4 regions of the Methylocystis sp. sgz306128 genome follow, and region 1 is predicted to be linked to each of the others. Evidence: predicted binding sites of a transcription regulator. Region 1 holds the regulator's gene; each other region holds the start of a gene.
The links. The regulator PhoB, encoded in region 1, activates phosphate uptake and scavenging genes when phosphate is short. The targets are predictions, from matches to a motif close to TGTCATNNANCTGTCAT.
Positions count from the first base shown of each region.

Region 2: a site for PhoB is predicted at 3,515-3,531, ahead of AC0N03_RS04305 (DUF2794 domain-containing protein). Genes of this name have one in related genera too.
Region 3: a site for PhoB is predicted at 1,460-1,476, ahead of AC0N03_RS01430 (YdcH family protein). Genes of this name have one in related genera too.
Region 4: a site for PhoB is predicted at 2,426-2,442, ahead of AC0N03_RS06115 (BtaA family protein). Genes of this name have one in related genera too.

Region 1 covers NZ_JBVYWO010000002.1:291,580-296,361, reverse strand. Annotated here, with positions in the region: gene pstC (phosphate ABC transporter permease subunit PstC) at 1-370, shown strand, start outside; gene pstA (phosphate ABC transporter permease PstA) at 372-1,211, shown strand; gene pstB (phosphate ABC transporter ATP-binding protein PstB) at 1,208-1,987, shown strand; gene phoU (phosphate signaling complex protein PhoU) at 2,002-2,724, shown strand; gene phoB (phosphate regulon transcriptional regulator PhoB) at 2,724-3,488, shown strand; gene AC0N03_RS05245 (GcrA family cell cycle regulator) at 3,564-4,088, opposite strand; gene AC0N03_RS05240 (acetylornithine transaminase) at 4,448-4,782, shown strand, end outside.
Region 2 covers NZ_JBVYWO010000002.1:95,658-100,439, reverse strand. Annotated here, with positions in the region: gene AC0N03_RS04320 (circularly permuted type 2 ATP-grasp protein) at 1-891, opposite strand, end outside; gene AC0N03_RS04315 (c-type cytochrome) at 1,002-1,322, opposite strand; gene htpG (molecular chaperone HtpG) at 1,341-3,227, opposite strand; gene AC0N03_RS04305 (DUF2794 domain-containing protein) at 3,600-3,917, shown strand; gene AC0N03_RS04300 (Bax inhibitor-1/YccA family protein) at 4,093-4,782, opposite strand, start outside.
Region 3 covers NZ_JBVYWO010000001.1:304,656-309,437, reverse strand. Annotated here, with positions in the region: gene hisD (histidinol dehydrogenase) at 1-545, opposite strand, end outside; gene AC0N03_RS01435 (DUF2948 family protein) at 596-1,015, opposite strand; gene AC0N03_RS01430 (YdcH family protein) at 1,248-1,433, opposite strand; gene AC0N03_RS01425 (YdcH family protein) at 1,655-1,876, shown strand; gene purE (5-(carboxyamino)imidazole ribonucleotide mutase) at 1,923-2,387, shown strand; gene AC0N03_RS01415 (5-(carboxyamino)imidazole ribonucleotide synthase) at 2,387-3,481, shown strand; gene rpsU (30S ribosomal protein S21) at 3,639-3,884, shown strand; gene AC0N03_RS01405 (tetratricopeptide repeat protein) at 4,119-4,782, shown strand, end outside.
Region 4 covers NZ_JBVYWO010000003.1:12,928-17,709, forward strand. Annotated here, with positions in the region: gene AC0N03_RS06105 (TPM domain-containing protein) at 1-191, shown strand, start outside; gene AC0N03_RS06110 (class I SAM-dependent methyltransferase) at 444-1,127, opposite strand; gene AC0N03_RS06115 (BtaA family protein) at 1,124-2,371, opposite strand; gene AC0N03_RS06120 (ABC transporter permease) at 2,489-3,298, opposite strand; gene AC0N03_RS06125 (ABC transporter permease) at 3,304-4,542, opposite strand; gene AC0N03_RS06130 (ABC transporter ATP-binding protein) at 4,539-4,782, opposite strand, start outside.

The DNA.
Region 1 (4,782 bases):
CGTGCCGCCCGTGCTCAAGGAGGCCGCCTACGGCATCGGCTGCACCACCGCGGAAGTGGCAGCCAATATTGTCTGGCCCTTCACCCGGGTCGGGGTTATCGGCGGCATCATGCTCGGTCTTGGCCGCGCGCTCGGCGAGACCATGGCCGTTACTTTCGTCATCGGCAATGCCCATAAGCTCACCGCCTCGCTGCTGGCGCCGGGCACGACGATCTCGGCGACAATCGCCAACGAATTTCAGGAAGCCACCGGCGACCTTTACACATCGTCGCTGGTCGCACTCGGCCTGATCCTGTTTCTGATCACGTTCATCGTTCTGGCCGCCGCCCAGCTGCTGCTGTTCCAGCTCAATCGCAAGGCGGGGAAGTAAAATGACACCTTATCGCCTGCGCAAATGGCGCAATAAGCTGATCATGGCGCTGTGCTATGCCGCAACGGCCGTCGGCCTCGGCGCGCTGGCGCTGATTCTGTTCGCACTGATCGTCGAGGGCGCGCCCGGGCTTTCCCTGAGCGTCTTCACCCAGATGACTCCGCCGCCCGGCTCCAACGGCGGTCTTGCCAACGCAATTTTCGGCAGTGTCGTCATGAGCGCGATCGGCGTGGCGGTGGGCACGCCCATCGGCATTCTGGCGGGCACCTACATGGCTGAATATGGTAAATATTCAAAGGCGACCTTCGTCATCCGCTTCGTCAACGATATTCTGCTCAGCGCGCCCTCGATCGTTGTCGGCCTGTTCATTTACCAGATTCTTGTGCGGCCGATGGGTCATTTCTCGGGCATCGCCGGTGCGGCATCCCTTGCCATTCTGGTGATTCCGGTTGTGGTTCGCACAACCGAAAACATGCTCAATCTGGTGCCGCCGCACCTGCGCGAGGCGGCGACCGCGCTCGGCATGCCGCGCTGGCTAGTGATATCGCAGGTTGCTTACCGGGCGGTGCGCGCCGGAATCCTCACCGGCGTGCTGCTGGCCATTGCCCGCATATCGGGAGAGACGGCGCCGCTGCTGTTCACCGCGCTCAACAACCAGTTCTGGAGCACCGATCTCAACGCGCCCATGGCCAGCCTGCCTTCCACCATTTTCCAGTTCGCCATGTCACCTTACAAGGAGTGGCAGCAACTGGCCTGGACGGGCGCTCTGCTGATCACGGCCGCTATCCTGCTGCTGAGCATCATTGCCAGAACATTGACATCCCAAAGGAAATCCGGATGAACCTCATCACCCCCGAACAACTGGAAGAAAAAGTCTCGATCCGGGATATCAAGTTCTATTACGGCGCCACGGAAGCCCTCAAGGGCATCACGCTCCCGCTCTACAAAAACAAGGTGACGGCTTTCATCGGCCCTTCGGGCTGCGGCAAGTCCACGCTCCTGCGCATTCTCAACCGCATCTACGAACTTTATCCCAATCAGCGCGCCGAAGGAGAGGTGCTGCTCGACGGCGAAAACATTCTGAGCAAGGATCAGGATCTCAACCTGCTGCGGGCCAAGATCGGCATGGTGTTCCAGAAGCCGACGCCATTTCCGATGTCGATCTATGATAATATCGCCTTCGGCATCAATCTTTACGAAAAGCTGCCGAAAAGCGAGCTCGACGGGCGCATCGAAGAGGCGCTGCGCAAGGCCGCGCTCTGGGAAGAAGTGAAGGACAAGCTCAGGGCGAGCGGCCTCAGCCTTTCGGGCGGCCAGCAACAGCGCCTGTGCATCGCCCGCACCACAGCCGTAAGGCCGGAAGTCATCCTGCTCGACGAGCCGGCCTCGGCGCTCGACCCGATATCGACGGCGAAGATCGAAGAGCTTATCGACGAGCTCAAGGAACAATATACGATCGCGATCGTGACGCATAACATGCAGCAGGCCGCGCGCGTATCGGATTATACCGCGTTCATGTATCTCGGCTCGCTGATCGAATTTGACATCACGACCAGGATTTTCACCTCACCGGCCAACAGCCGCACACAGGATTACATTACCGGTCGCTTCGGCTGACATGAGGATTGATTATGACAGAACATATTGTTGCAGCCTTTAACAAGGAACTGGAATCCCTCGGCAGCAAGATTGCCGAAATGGGCGGCATTTCCGAAAAAATGCTTACCGATGCGATGGAAGCGCTGGGCACGCTCAATCTTGACCTCGCCCGCGACGTTATCGCCGCCGATACCCGCCTCGACATGCTCCAGCGCGAGATCGAGGATGCGGCTGTTCTGACCATCGCGCGCCGCCAGCCCATGGCCGTCGACCTGCGCGAAATCGTCGCGGCCATCCGTGTTTCCGGCGATCTGGAACGCGTCGGCGACCTCGCCAAGAACCTGGCCAAACGCACGCTGAAAATTGCCAGGGAACAGCGCCCGCAATTGCCACGGGCCATCATCGGGGTGCGCCACATGGTGGATATCGCCGCCATGATGATGAAGGATGTGCTCGATGCCTATGCCCGCCGCGATATCGCGCTGGCCAGATCGGTATGGGAGCGTGACAGCGAGCTCGATGCGCTTGAGGATTCCGTATTCCGCGACCTGCTGACCTTCATGATGGAGGATGCGCGCAACATCACGCTCTGTACCCATCTTCTGTTCTGCTCCAAGAACATCGAGCGCATCGGCGACCATGCCACCAATATTGCCGAAACCGTTTTCTATCTGGTGACAGGCCAGACATTGCCGCTGGAGCGCCCGCGCGGCGGCCTTGAGGCGGATGACCAGACCGGGAGCAACGGCAAATGATGAGCTTGAGCAAAGCGCGCCAGAATTTTGAAGGCGCCGCCTCGGGACCAAAGCCCGTCGGCCAGACCGCGCCGCGCGTTCTTATTGTCGAAGACGAAGCTTCTCTGTCGCTTCTGCTGGCTTACAATCTCGAAGCCGAAGGCTATCAGGTGGAGCGGGCGGAGCGGGGCGACGAAGCCGAACTGAAGCTGGCCGAATCCCCGCCTGATCTCGTTATTCTCGACTGGATGCTGCCCGGCGTCTCCGGGCTTGAAATCTGCCGCCGGCTGCGGGCGCGCGAGGCCACCAAGACCCTGCCGGTCATCATGCTCACCGCGCGGGGCGACGAAGGCGAACGTGTGCGCGGCCTCTCGGTGGGCGCGGACGATTATGTGGTCAAGCCGTTTTCGGTGCCCGAACTTATGGCCCGGGTGCGCGCCCTGCTGCGCCGCGCCAAGCCGGAGCGCGTGGCCGCGCGCCTGAGGGCCGGAGATCTCGAACTGGATCGCGAAACCCACCGCGTCACACGCAATATGCGCGACATTCATCTCGGGCCAACAGAGTTCCGCCTGCTCGAATTCATGATGGAACGTCCGGGCCGCGTCTTCTCGCGGGCGCAATTGCTGGATGGCGTCTGGGGCATTTCCGTTGAAATTGACGAACGCACGGTGGATGTGCATGTGGGCCGGTTGCGCAAGGCCTTGTCGCGCGGGCGGGAGCGGGACCCCATCCGTACGGTGCGCGGCGCGGGCTATGCCTTCGACGAGACATTCGGCAAGCATTAACACCGCTCACACGCTGCCCGGATGCAAAGCACGCCACCCAGAAAAAAGGCCCCGAACAAGGGGCCTTTTATCGTTTCAGGCTGACTTTGCCACTTTCTGCTGCGCGCGGCGGCGATCGTGGCTTGGCTGATAGGCGATGCGGGCATGCGGCCCGCAATAGGTCTCGCCGGGACCGGAGCGTGTTCCGCAGAAGCGGAATTCCGGTGTGGACGGGTCGCCCAGCGGCCAACGGCACATGGATTCGCGCAGTTCCATGATGGTGACGCGCTCGGATATCGGAATCACCACTTCAGAAGCGGGGCGCTCCCGTACTTCCGGCTCGGCATCGGCAGCGACCTGCATCACCATCGCCGTATTGCCGCGCACATGCGTGACAGTGCGCGCGGCATGGCTGCGTTCAACCGGCTTTGCAGGACTGCGGTTACGGGCAACCGGCGTGATCGAGACCTTGTCACGCCCGGAAAGGCCGAGACGATGCACTTTGCCGATCACGGCATTGCGCGTGATGGCATGGCCGAGTTCGGCGGCGATCTGGCTGGCGCTGTGTCCGTCGAGCCATAGTTTTTTCAATAATTCAACGCGCTCGTCTGTCCAGGACATGTCAATTTCCTTAAAACAATGGTCGCGGTCCAATATTCAGAATCCTCCCGCACCATCCGAAGACAAAGCCCGCGGATGCCTGGCGCAGCAAGCAGTTTGAGAAGCCTGGAACACGATATGTCGTGGTTAACGATTTTTTAAATACACCATTCGTTGAATCCCGCGCAAGAGTCCGCGCCCGTGTTTATGGGCTGCAGACTCGTTTTCCCCAGCCCATTTCAGTGATTCTCTGTTCGTTCTTTTATTTGACCAAACCGAGTCAAGATATTAAATAGAAAATGTGGTGCCGCTCTTGCATGAGAGCGGCCCTTTGATTTTGATCCCGCCCGTTCAGGCCTCACTCAAGGAGTTTGACCCCCGTGTCTTCACCCCTTTTACCGACTTTTGCGCGCGCCCCTCTTTCGTTCGGGCATGGTGAAGGCGTCTGGCTGTATGCGCAGAACGGCGAGCGATATCTCGATTTCGGCGGCGGCATCGCCGTCAACGCACTGGGCCATGCACATCCGCATCTCGTGGCAGCGCTGCAGCAGCAGGCCGCCAAGCTCTGGCATGTGTCCAACCTGTTCCAGATTCCTGAAGGCGAGCGTCTGGCGCAGCGGCTGGTTGACGCAACCTTCGCCGATCAGGTGTTTTTCACCAATTCGGGCGCCGAAGCTCTGGAATGCGCCATCAAGATGGCGCGCAAATATCACGC
Region 2 (4,782 bases), 200 kb from region 1:
CGACATCAGTCCGGGTACACCGAGCGTGGAATCGGGCCGGAAGGTGAGCGGATCAAGAAATTCGTCATCGAGGCGGCGGTAGATCACGTCGACGCGCTGGGGCCCCTCGGTTGTGCGCATGAACACGCAATTATTACGCACGAAGAGGTCGCGGCCTTCCACAAGCTCGATGCCCATCTTATCGGCGAGGAAGGAATGTTCATAATAGGCCGAATTATATTGTCCGGGCGTCAGCAGCACCACGGTGGGTTCGCGCGTTGCGGTTTTCGGTGCGACCGAACGCATGCAGGACAGCAGTTTGTCGGGATAATCCTCGACGGGGCGGATGCGATATTGTGCGAATAATTCCGGAAACAGGCGCAGCATCGCCTCGCGGTTTTCCAGCATGTAGGACACGCCGGACGGCGTTCGTGCATTATCTTCGAGCACGTAGAACGTATCTGCGGCAACGCGCACGATATCAATGCCTGAAATATGGACATAAATATCCGCAGCCGGACGGAACTGCATCATTTCCGGGCGAAAGGCCGGGTTCTGGAAGATCAGTTCTTCCGGAACGATGCCTGCGCGGATGATGTCGCGCCCGCCATATATATCTCCGATGAAGCGATTGAGCGCCTTGACGCGCTGTTCCAGACCAAGGGTAAGACGCTGCCATTCGTCGCCGGACAGAAGCCGCGGCACGATATCGAAGGGAATCAGCCTTTCCGTGCCCTGTGCATCACCGTAAACGGCAAAGGTAATCCCAATTCTGCGGAAAAAGGCTTCCGCTTCGGCGAAGCGGTTGGACAGAACATCAAGCGGCATGGCCTCGAACCAATCCGCCAGCCGGGCGTAGACCTCCCGGGTGGCTCCGTCCGTCCCCCGCATCTCATCGAAAATTCCGGCCATGGAGCGTCGCTTTCATTGATGGTTCCATCCATGATGAAGCAAGACAAATGCCAGCACCAGCCTGTATCCGCAGGCTTGATGCATTTTGATATATTAAATCTGCAGGCTGATTATTTGATGGGCGGCAGCGAGGCGTAATATTCGGCCAGTTCGCGGATCTCGGAGTCAGAAAGTTCCCGGGCGATGAACTTCATTTCGGCATGTTTGCGCGTGCCCTTGCGGAATGCCTTGAGCTGATTGGCAAGATAGGCCACATGCTGGCCCGCGAGATTGGGAATTTCGACGTCCCTGCCAATGCCGTCCGTCGTATGGCAGGGCGCGCAGACGCTGGCGGCGATTTCAGGCACGGGCAGCGGTTCTGCCCGGACGGACTGGCCGACGGAAAGAAAAAGGCCCAAACCGATGACGACGCCGGACAGACGATGTTTCATAGTTTGGGCCTTTCCTAATTATGCGAGCGACCGGGCGAGCACGCGTTCCACACGGGCCGCAAAGGCTACAATATCCTGCGGGGCTTCTCCTTCAAGCAATTTCGCCTGATCGAAGATCAGGAAGGTGCCGTCTTCCAGCAGGGATTTGTCCGAATCATTGACATGATTGGCCAGACTTTTCACCAGCGCATGGCCTGTATTAATCTCGAGCACCGGCTTCGACATGGTGGACAATTGGCCGTGCATGTTCAGAATACGCTCCAACGCGCGGTTCTGCCCGCCCTCCGGGGCGATGAGGCAGGCCAGCGACGTGGCGAGCCGGTCTGATTTACGCACATCGGCGACGGAATCGCCGAGCTTTTCCTTCATGTAGGCGATAAGGCTGGCTGTATTGGCATCGAGTTCTTCCACTTTCGGGGCTTCTGCGCCGTCGAGCAGCGGAATGAGGCCAAGATCGGCTGCACCCTGCGCCACAGATTTGAATGGCTTGCCGTCATAACCCAGCGCGTTCATGGTCCAGAAAGCGTCGATCGCATCGGGCAGCAGCAGCACCTCTATGCCGCGCGCTTTGAAGCCTTCCAGCTGCGGGCTGACGGCGAGGCGCTTGATATCCTGCCCGACGAGATAGTAGATCGCCGTCTGGTTGGGACGCAGGTCCTTGACGTAATCGGCGAGCGTCCGGTTGGCCTCCTCCGATTTTGTCGAGGCGAAGCGCGCAAGTCTGAACAGATCGTCGCGCCGTTCCATCTCCTCGTAGAGACCTTCCTTGATGACGGCGCCGAAATTGTCCCAGATTTTCCGGAACGTGTCCGGGTCATTTTCCGCGCACTTAATCAGATCCTGCAGGATGCGGTTGGCGATGGCCTTCTTGATGGCGCCGAAAACCGGACTTTGCTGAATCATCTCGCGTGAGACGTTGAGCGGGATATCGGCGGAATCGACGACGATGCGCACGAAGCGCAGCCAGCCCGGCAGAAGGTCGGACGAGTCGCTGATGAGCACGCGCCGCACATAAAGCTTGCCCTTGCCCTTGCGCTCCGGCTCGAACAGATCGAAGGGCCGGCTGCCGGGTATGAAGGCCAGCACATGATATTCATAGCGCCCTTCGGCCCGCCAATGGATGGTGAGCGCGGGTTCGTCAAACTGGCCCGAGAGATTGCGGTAGAAGTCCTGATAATCCGCGGCCGTGATCTCGGCTTTGGGCTTTGCCCACAAAGCCATGCCCTGACTAAGGCGCTGTGGTTCCTTGCCGGATTCCTCGATCAGGTCGATAGGTACCGAAATGGCGTTGGAATGCTGGCCGATGATGTTGCTGAGCGTGAAAGCCTGCGCAAACTGAGTTGAATCCGCATTGAGGTCGAGAATAACGCGCGTGCCGCAGGCGGGCGCCTCTTCCAGTGCAAGCGGCGAAATCTCATAAGTGCCCTTGCCGTCCGATACCCAGCGGAAGGCGGCGTCGCTGCCTGCGCGCCGTGTCTCCACGACAACCTTGTCGGCCACCATGAAGGCGGAATAAAAGCCAATGCCGAACTGCCCGATCAGCTCTGGCGCGGCCTTGCCTTCCTCCAGCTTGTCAAGGAAGCTTTTGGTGCCGGAGCGGGCGATGGTGCCCAGTGCCTCGGTGAGATCGGCCTCGTTCATGCCGATGCCGTTGTCAGATATGATCAGCCGGTTCTGATCGGGCTGGGCGGCGATGGTGATGGCGAAAGCATGGCCTTCATTCAGCAAAGCCGGATTTTGCACGGCTTCGTAGCGCAGCTTTTCGCAAGCATCGGCGGCATTGGAAATGAGTTCGCGCAAGAATACGTCGCGCTCGGAGTAAATGGAGTGCACCATCAGGTGCAGGAGTTTGGCAACATCCGCAGTAAAGGCCTGCGACTTTGGCGCGTTCAACGTTTCACTCATGTTTTCCCCCTTGTTGGTGCCGCTAGATATTTGTGTGCGGCCGCTGCTTTTCAAGGAGAAAAAAAGGGCCGGAAGATTTTCATCTTGCCGGCCCGAATTGGCTGAACTGGTGGCGATACGAGAGCAACCGGAGGGTTGGGGGGCAATTCCAAGGTTGCTCGTCAAGTCCGCCGTCAAGCCATGGTGCCAATTAATACCCTGTCTTTGGCGCAGAGAAGGCAAGATCGCGGCAAAAGTAAGATTTGTTGATTTTCATCCTCTTGCGGCGGAAGGTAGTTTTCGCCATCATGACAGGCAGATGACGGAGGTTGCATGAGCGAGCTTGAGGGAACGCCAAAGGTCGGGCAGGTTCTCGATTATGGCCTGAAGCACATGTCCCGGGCCGCGCCGGCGCAGGTGACATTCGAGCGCGGCGAGCTTACCCTGATTCTTGCCCTTTATGGACGCAATGTCGCCGCCGGCGAGTGGCGCGATTATGCGATTGATTTTCTGAAGGACAAGGCGGTGTTCAGCGTCTTTCGCCGCGCGACCGAGGTTGCGCTTTACCGCATAGAAAAAGACCCCCGTCTTGCAAGGAAGCAGGGGGCCTTCAGCGTCGTGAATTCGGCGGGACTGATTCTCAAGCGCGGACACGACCTGCACCGCGTGCTGCAGAGCCTGGAGCCGCGCCCCAGACTATCCGTCGTCTGAAGTTGAAGCAAAATGGCGCTTCAACCTGGGGTCTGGCCTGACCCCTTGAGTGATTGCCTGTTTCAGATGCCGCGACAAGCTCAGGAGAAACAGAGGAAATGCGCCTTCTCCCCTGATCCTGATTTTGTCAAAGGATGCGGGGAGAAGGCGATGATCCTGTCAGGACGCGCCGGTTTTAGCGGCGGTCGCCGAATATATAGAGCAGCGCCTGGAACATGTTGATGAAGTCCAGATAAAGCTGCACGGCACCATGGATGGACTTGCGCTGCATCGTATCGTAGCTGTCGCCTTCCCAGTACATCTGCTTGATGGCCTGTGTGTCCCAAGCGGTCAGACCGGCGAAAATGACGATCGACAACACCGACAGCATGAACTGCATCTGGCTGCTCTGCAGGAAGAGATTGACGAGGCTTGCGATGATCAGCCCGAAAAGACCCATCACCATAAAAGCGCCCATCGCGCTCAGATCCTTGCGCGTCGTATAGCCGAAAAGGCTGAGCGAGCCGAAGGAAGCTGCGGTCAAGAAGAAGACGCGCGTCACCGACTGGCCGGTGTAGCGCAGCAGCAAGGTCGACATGCTGACGCCCATCAGCGCCGAGAAGACGAAGAAGAGGGTGCGCAGCGTCGGGGTGGAAACCCGGCTGTTCATGGCGAAAATGATGCCCAGCGGCGCCAGAATCACGAGCCACATCAGCGGGCTGTGATAAAGCGCGTAGCCTGCGGCTGTCAGATGCAGCCCGGCGGCGTCCTGCGTGACTGTGAGCATATTGGTGCCAAGCGCCGTCACACCGGTGATGGCGAGGCTGAGCGTCATGTAATTATAGACCCCCAGCATGTATTGGCGAAGGCCCTGATCCATGACACG
Region 3 (4,782 bases), on a different contig from region 1:
TCGACACCGGCCAGATCTGCCGCCGCCAGCACCAGCGGATTGACCAGACCGTCGGGGGTCGGCACCACCATGACGACGCGCGGACAGCCCGCCACCTTGGCGGGAATGGCGTTCATCAGCACGGATGAGGGGTAGCTCGCCGTACCGCCCGGCACATAGAGACCCACGGCCTCGATCGCCGTCCAGCGCCAGCCGAGCTCGACCCCCAGATCGTCGGTGAACCGCATGTCCTGCGGCTTCTGCCGTTCATGAAAAGCCAGTATGCGGCTGCGCGCAACGTCCAGCGCCGCCAGCGCCTCGGAGGCGCATTGCGCGCGGGCGGCAGCAATTTCAGCCCTGCTGAACGCCAGATGCGATGCACTGACCGAAAAACGATCGAATTTCGCGGTATATTCGACAAGGGCCGAATCGCCACGGGCGGTGACATCTGCGAGAATCGCGCGAACCGTCTGATCGACATCCTCCGATATTTCGCGTTTGGTCGCCAGCAACTGGGCAAATCGCGCCTCGAAATCCGGCTGGGCAGCATCAAGCCAAACGGCCATTCCAAACTCCTTCAAGTCAATTTCATGCGGGCGCTTCCGCCCTTGTGCGGTCAGGCCTGCGCCGGGCTTGCTTCCGGCAGCGCGCCGACGTCGCGCAATTGCGCGTCCAGACATTCAACGTGCAGACGAATGGCGATACCTTCGTCAAAGGTCAAGGTCACAATGCCGGACGGCGCATCTATCTGCTGAAATGTTACGGCCAGAAGCCGCAGCGGCGCCACGCGGTTGCGCTCGATGCCAAGCGTGCTGACCTTTTCAACATGATCAAAGTGAATGCCTGTCTGGATGCGCGCCGCCGGATGCGGCAATCCCGACCAGTCGGGACGCGCCAGCATGGCCACGAATCGCCGGCTTGCAGGCAGATAGGCCATATCGGCAACATGGGCGTCGGCATCCTGGACATGCGCCGATATCACACTCAGATCTTCGGTGTCGAAGGCCATCAGCTTCAGATATTCTCCAGATTCCATCCTGCCACCCTGCCCTGCTCTGACCGTACGTCCTGCCCCCGGTTCCGTATCCCCGGGTCAGGCCATGATATCATGGTTCGCGCCAGCCGTCAGGCGCACCGATTTTCTCGCGCGTTCTGCATTTGCCAGCCTGAAGCCGGTTCAGCCCGAACGTCCTGCCCCATATAGTCATGACATGGCCCACAAAAAAGGGCCGCTGTGAGCGACCCTTTTGCAGCCATTGCGGGCTTTTTCAATGCACGGTTTGCGATCCGGTTTGCCGCAGTCGTTCGATCTCATCCTTCAGCTGTAACTTTTTACGCTTGAGTTCGGCTATTTTCAGCGCGCTGGACGAGGGATGGATTTTTTCCTGATCTATTTCCCGTTCGAGCGCCTCATGGCGGCGTTCCAGTTCGGTTAAATGAGCTTGCAACGACATGCATAAACTCCTCTGATGATCCGAAGACGACAAAATCATGACATGATTTATGCCTCGCGCCAAGCCAAATCCGTCAGTTTACGCAGCGGCGGGTCTTCACATTTTCAGGAAGTCGTGACACAGCAATGCCCATTTATGCTCGCAAACTCTAGGCAGTGCTGGCGCAAGCTGCTAGAAATATACTGCGCTTTTGAAGTCAAACAAACAGGTTGAACTTTCACATGAGTGGAATTGATCAATTTCTCGACGAGCGCATGGTCATTCAGGCTGAAATTGAACGGCTGAAGCTGCAACATCAGGTGCTGGAAGGCGAAATTCTGGCGCAGGAGCAGGCGCCGAGGCCGGATCATCTGGCCTTGCAGCGCCACAAGCGGCAAAAACTTGTGATCAAGGATCGCCTCGCGTATCTAGAAGACAAACTGACTCCGGACATCATTGCCTGAACAAGAGAGAAGACGAGTGATTTCATCGCCCCCTGTTGTGATCATCATGGGCAGTCAATCTGACTGGGCCACCATGCGCCATGCCGCCGACATGCTGGAAACGCTGGATATCGAGCATGAGGCCCGGATCATTTCGGCGCACCGCACGCCCGAGCGGCTATATGAATTCTCAAAAGGCGCGAAGGCGGCCGGCGTTCAGGTGATCATCGCGGGCGCAGGCGGCGCGGCCCATCTTCCCGGCATGTGCGCCGCCATGACCACACTGCCCGTTCTGGGCGTTCCGGTGGAAAGCCGGGCTCTTTCGGGCGTCGATTCGCTGTATTCGATCGTGCAGATGCCCGGCGGCGTGCCTGTGGCAACGCTCGCCATCGGCAAGGCCGGGGCGCTTAACGCGGCCATTCTGGCCGCCAGCATTCTTGCCCTCAACGATGACGAACTTGCCGCGCGTCTCGAAAGCTGGCGCGCGGAGCAGACAGCCAGCGTCGCCCATCACCCGCGGGACGAAGAATAATGACGCTGATCGCACCTGGCTCCACCATCGGCATTCTCGGCGGCGGACAACTCGGCCGCATGCTCGCCATTGCTGCAGCACAGCTCGGGCTCAAATGTCACATCTATGCCCCCGAGGCCGACAGCCCTGCCTTCGAGGTTGCCGGGCATCACACGATCGCCGCCTATGACGATGCTGCCGCGCTCGAAAAATTCGCCGCGTCGGTAGATGTGGTGACCTATGAATTCGAGAATATTCCGGTCGAGGCCGTTGCGGTGCTGGAGCGTTTCAGACCGGTCTATCCGGACCGCCATGCACTCGGCATCTCGCAAGACAGGCTGAGCGAAAAGACGTTCTTCAATTCCATCGGCGTTGCCACTGCCCCGTTCATGGATGTCGAGGACACCGGCGCGCTGGCACGCGCCGTGGCGCAGATCGGCCGCCCCTCTATCCTGAAGACACGCAGGTTCGGTTATGACGGCAAAGGCCAGGTTCTGGTGCGTGAATCCGCGGATCTGGCCGTGCTGCACCGCTCCATCGGCGGACACCCCGCCATTCTGGAGGGGCTTGTCCGGTTCACCAGGGAAATTTCGGTGATTGCCGCCCGCGGCATCGATGGTGAATTTCGCGCTTATGACGTGGCCGAAAATCACCACGCCAATCATATTCTCTCGCGCAGCCTCGTGCCGGCGCATATCAGGCCGGAAACGGAGCTTGCCGCGCTTGAAATCGGCAGAAAAACCGCCGAAGCGCTGGGATATGTCGGCGTCTTTGCGGTGGAAATGTTCGTCATGCCGGCGGATGCCTCGGGCCACGAAGAATTGATCGTCAATGAAATGGCGCCGCGCGTGCACAATTCCGGCCACTGGACGCTGGACGGCGCAGTCACATCTCAATTTGAGCAGCATATCAGAGCAATCTGCGGCTGGCCGCTGGGGTCGACGCACCGTCATGGGCGCATCGAAATGCAGAATCTGATCGGTCAGGATATGGACAACTGGCCGAAAATCCTGAGTGAAAACGCCAGTTTGCGTCTTTATGGCAAGGCCGAGACCAAGCCGGGGCGCAAGATGGGGCATGTCACGCGCATTCTGCCCGAGACGGGCCGAAAATAGACTGAATTTTGCCGAGATTGTCTGGACAGATGGACATTGATCTGCTATCCGAACGATCAAACGGAGGAGCGCGCCGCTCGCGCTCGCGGTTTCATTGGGAAATCGAAATTTCGATCGGATGGCTGTGACAGGCCAGAGAAAAGATAGGATTTAGTTCGTGCAAGTTCTCGTCCGCGACAACAATGTTGACCAGGCCCTCAAGGCTCTGAAGAAAAAGATGCAGCGTGAAGGTATCTTCCGCGAAATGAAGCTGCGCGATCATTACGAAAAGCCCTCTGAAAAGAAGGCCCGCGAGAAGGCCGAAGCCGTGCGCCGTGCGCGCAAGCTCACCCGCAAGAAAATGCAGCGCGAAGGCCTGCTGCCGATGAAGCCCAAGGCAGAATTGGTTCGCGGAGCACGCTGATTGGTCTCCGGTCCGGAACCAGCCTGCTGAGATATTTGTAGCTTCGCCCGGCCTTTATCCGCCGGGCGAAATTGTATTGACAGCATGCCGTGCGCCGTACGGCATCGTTTAATTTTATGTTCCTGGCCGAGGTCATTCATGACACAACGCGCTTTCCTTCTGTCCTCACGTTCATTGATTGGCGCTGCTCTTGCCGCGTCATTGGCGCTGGCCGGTTGTCAGACCGGAGCCAACATGCCGAAAGACGCAGGCATAGCCGCGCTCGATACCGAAAACCCTGCGGCCGCGTCGGCAAATATAGCCTCGCTGAGCGACCTCATCCAGCGCAATCCCAATGACGCCGTGGCCTATAATACGCGCGGCACGGCCTATGCCAAAATAGGCCAGTACAAGAACGCCATCGCAGATTTTTCGCAGGCCATCACCATCAATCCGGGTCTGGCCTCCGCCTATGTGAATCGCGCCCTCGCCTATCGCCAGATCAAGCGGGATGATGCCGCGCTGGCCGATTTCAACAGCGCTATCTCCGTCAATCCGCAGCATGCGGCGGCCTATCTCGGCCGCGCCAACCTGCTGCGCGCGCGCGGCGATTACAATGACGCGATGAACGACCTCAATCAGGCGATCCGTCTCAACCCCGAGCAAGCGCAGGCGTTCCATGCGCGCGGCCTGATCTATCAGCGTCAGGGCCAGCATCAGCTGGCCATTACCGATTTTGACAATGCGATCGACCGCAATCCCTTCGTCGCGGCGCCCTATCAGGCGCGCGGCCAGAGCCTGCTTGCCCTTGGCAAATATGACGCTGCCATTGAGGACTTCAATGCCGCGCTCAATGTCGATAACCGCCTGTCGGAAGCCTGGGCCGGGCTGGGCGTAGCCTATGAGCACCTGAACAACC
Region 4 (4,782 bases), on a different contig from region 1:
AGATTTCGGAAAAGATACCGGCGGCACATTGGCAAACGGCTGTCGACGCATTGCTCGCGGGCAATCGCGCAGGCAACATTGGCGAGGGCTTTCTCAGCGCCATCGAAATTTGCGCGGGCGAACTGGCGCTTAAATTTCCGCCCGGCCCCACGCAAGCCAATCAATTGCCCAACAAGATTTATCTGATCTAACCTGCAGAAGGACAAAGCTGATTTGCCGCATTTGCCGGAGTCTGGATCAGCTTTATCGGACTCGTTTCGATCAGAAAGTTTGGGCAGCAAATGAGCTGTGATTTGAAGCAGAAAGGTCGAGATGCAAAACCATCTTTAAGTGATCAGTCTGTTCAGAATCATACATGACCTGAGCCGGTTCAGGGCACCGAAGCCCGCACGTCGCTCGTTCCTGTGCTTTGCTGAATGACTGGCCAAGGCTTAGCCATCCGTTCAAGCGCCGTGGCCCCCTGCTCCATCGCATATCGCAATATGAAGGGCATAACCGCCAAAATATTTGTGCTGAAGCACAGTCATGCCGCTATGTTTGGCCAGTTCCTCGGCAAAACCCGGCAGCTCCCGTCTGGGAACCACCGAAAACCATCCCAACCACCGATACAGTGCTGCCCTGAACCAGAACGGCAGAGCTTCCTGCTGGCCAAAATCCACAATGTGTGCAGCGCCGCCGCGGGCAAGATGAGACAGGCTCCGGGCCAATACGCTCTGCCATTCGGGAATCATCGACAGTGCATAAGAAATAAAAATCCGGTCAAACTTTTCCTGACCGAATAACGACAAAGGGTCAAAATCGGTCGCATCGGCTCTGGCAACCTGAATGCGGCCCTCCAGCCCGGAGGCAACAAGCGCGGATCTGGCAGTCGTCAGCATTTCTGCCGAAACGTCTATGCCGTAAAAGCTGGCCTCGGGATAAATTTGTGCCGCCTTGATCAGATTGCGGCCTGTTCCGCAGCCGATTTCGAGCACGCGCGCCCCGACGCGCGGCTGCAACGCGCCGATCATCCTGTCGCGCCCCAGAAGATAAGGCTTGCGCGTGAGGTCATAAATATATCGCTGGTAGCGATACATCCGGTCCATATGCGCGGCCGCCCCGTTGGCTTCGGCATAATCCCCGCTCATGCGGCATCCTTCAGGCAATAGAGATGGAAGCCGCCATAAATGGATGAACGATCCCGGGCGGTCATGGCGCGGCAGGCCGCTTCATCATAATCCCAACGGCCGAGAATTTCATCCGGCACGCGTCCGGGCAGCAGCGACGGCTCAGCCGCCGTCCGGAAGATGACGCGCGCGCCGGGCTTTGCCGTCCGGGTGATTTCACGCCACAGCGCCGTCAGTTCGGCATCATTCATCCAGTCCTGCGCATCCAGCAGCACGTAGCGGTCAAGGCTCGCATCACTGCGGCCCTGCAGATATTGCGTGAACGACTGGTGCAGAATCTCGATACGGTCGGCTCTGGCACGTATATCGGCAAAATTCTGGCGCTGGAGATAGGGCGGCAGCGAGGGCTCGGGCGTTCGCGCATAACCACGCCCGAAAGCCTGCGCGGCGAAATAATTATCGCGGATGTCGAAATCGCAGGCCAGACGCTTGAGACGCGCCTGCAAAACCTGCGTGATTCCGCCCGATGCCGAGCCTGCGAGAGCATAATATTGCGCCGGAGGAATGCCCAGTCCGAACAGCGAGGCCGGTTGCCGGACCAGCCAGCGCATGAAGGGCGTTTCAAATATCGGCGCAAGCTCCGCTTCGAATATCTGCCGCTGCTCATCCGGGTTGCTGGCGCGCATAAGCTTGCTTGGATCGCAGCCATGCAGGCGTCCGAGCCAATGCGACAAGCCGATGAAATGTCCCAGAAGGCCGTGAGCATACAGATTGCGGGCAAACAGGCCGATGCGACGGCGGCCGAAAATATTGCGCCCATCCCAGAACCGGCGCGCCTGCACATCGAGACGCGGCCGCAGCCAGCGCCTGTAGGCAGCGATATTTTGCCTGTCGGCGGCATTGGCAAAAAACCGGTGGAAGCTCTCGTAATCTGGTAGGAACCGCGCCGCCGCAATTTTCAGCTTGTTGAGTTCGACATGCGCGCCATTAAGGTCGACAGCCGTGATATGGCCGGGATCAGCCACGAGATAGCTCATCACGTTGCAGCCGCCGGACGCAATGGCAACGACATGCTGTCCCGGCTGGATCTGCATGGCCTCAAGATCTATGACCGGATCTTCCCAAATCTGCGGATAGACCAGACCGCGGAAAGCAAAAGTGAAGGCACGCTCAAGCACGCCGGCCTTCGACATTTTTTCGGCACGATGGACGGCATTGGAAAGATTTTTGCTGGTCTGGCGGCGCGACGTCGCAATCTGAGTCAATGAAAGCCCCTGTCATGATTCAAACAGATACAGGCATCCATTTATTGGATTTTACTGACAGAGATGTGACAAAGCCCTGATCGACCTCCAGGGATATTCAGCCGAAAAAATCAGCCATCAGGATTTCTGGCGGCTGGAAATGAACGATATGGCAACGAACAATACAATGGAAACAGCCAGCAGGATCGTCGCGGCGGCCATGATCGTGGGGTTGATCTGGTCGCGGATGCCGGCAAACATCTGAACAGGCAAGGTGCGCTGTTCCGCGCCTGTCATGAACAGAGCGATGACAACTTCGTCAAAGGACGTTGCAAAGGCAAATATTCCGCCGGAGATCACGCCGGGCGCGATCATCGGCAAGGTCACGCGGAAAAAGGTCGCAAGCGGCGGCGCGCCGAGGCTCAGTGCGGCGCGCGTGAGGTTGTTGTCATAGGTGGACAATGTCGCCGTCACAGTGATGACGACAAAAGGCGTTGCCAGCGCGGTATGCGCGAGCACCAGCCCCAGACGCGTATTGGTCAGGCCGAGTCCGCCGAAAAACAGATAGCTGCCCACGGCCACAATCACGACAGGCATGATCATCGGCGAGATCAGAATAGCCATGACAGACCGGCGATAGGGAAATTCCGGCCGGTTGAGCCCAAGCGCCGCCAATGTTCCGAGCACGCTCGCCAATATTGTGGTGAAAACGGCGGTTATGCAGCTGTTCATCAGCGCATGAATCCATCGGTCGTTGCCGAAGAAATCATAGTACCAGCGCAAGGAATATTTCGGCACCGGAAAGGTGAAGAACGGATCGTCCGAAAACGATAGCGGCACAACCACAAACAGCGGCGCGATCAGGAACAAAAGCACGAGAACAGCAAAGAGAACCACGATCAGCCGACCGAACTTTTCTGATCTTGTTGCGTAGGACGGAAGCCACATCTGCATCACCCCAGTTTGATCCGGTCCGCGCCCGAAAGGCGCAGGAACAGGCCGTAAATTCCCAAAGTGGCAACAAGAAGCACCACACCCAGCGCCGATGCCTGCCCCCAGTTGAGATCGCGATTGATATAGGTCGCAATGAAATTCGAAATCATCTGATCGGCCGGGCCGCCAAGCAAAGCCGGCGTAATGTAATAGCCAAGCGACAGAATGAACGTCATCAGGCAGCCTGCCGTCACGCCCGGTACTGTCTGCGGGGCATAGACCCGCCAGAAGGCGCTCAGGGCCGGCGCGCCAAGCGACCTTGCCGCGCGCAGTTGCGTTGCCGGAATGGCGCGCATGACCGAATAGATCGGCAGAATGGTGAACGGCAACTGGATATGCACCATGGCCGTGACCGTGCCGATGCGGGTGAAAATGAGCTGCAGCCGGTGCGACGTCAGGCCGAGGTAAAGCAGGGCGTCATTAATGATGCCGTTTGTCTGCAGCAGCACGACCCATGCTGTCGTACGCACGAGCAGGGATGTCCAGAGCGGCAGCAACACCAGCAGCATGAGCACCCGTGCGATATTTGCCGGCGCAATGGTGAGCAGATAAGCGACCGGATAGCCCAGAATCAGGGTACCCAATGTCACGATGCCTGCAATCAGCAACGTGCGGGCCAGCACGCCGAGAAAAATGGCCTGATCGGCATCGACGCGCGCCAGATATCCGTTCGCCTTGGTTTGCAGGTCCACGGCGGTCAGAAGATAATAGCCAGTCAGAGAGCCGCTGTTGCGGCGGATGACGGCCCACAGATCAGGATTGCCCCACTCCGGGTCCGCCGCCAGAAACTTGTCCCGGAACGGGCCTGTATCCAGATGCGAGACCATGCGGGCCGCCGAAACCATACGGCTGCGCATGCCCGGAATTTCATAATTGAGGCGCTTGCCGACGCCCGCAGCCGTATGCGCCTCTGCGGCAATCTTCAGATCACCGGCAAGAGCGGCGAATACCTCTTCACCCGGAGTGCCGGTTCCGTCCCAATGCGAGAGCGCCTGCACTGTAGCGGGGAGCACTTCGCGGGTTTCCGGATTGCGCACGGACGTGACCAACAGTGCGCCGATCGGAATGAAAAAGGTCAGCAACAGAAAGCCGAGCAAAGGCAATGTGAGCGAGAATGCGGCTCGGCGCTGAGGCCGGACGGAGGCGCGCGCTGCCAGAAACAGCGAGACTTTATCGGGAATGGCGTTGTCTATGGTCATGGCGCTATCAACCTGCAATCAGTGGCCTGACAGGACAGGCGTATCTCCTGCCCGACGACAAGCTGGTGCGCGCCCTTCGGAGAAACCTTCGCAATCAGATCCTTCATTCCAAGGACCGATACCGAAAGGCGGATGTGATCGCCGAGAAAGAAAACCTCATTAAGGCGCCCCGCAAAACTGTTCTCGCCCGGCGCGACCGACTGCGGCGCCAGCGCAAAACTTTCCGGCCGGATCGACAGA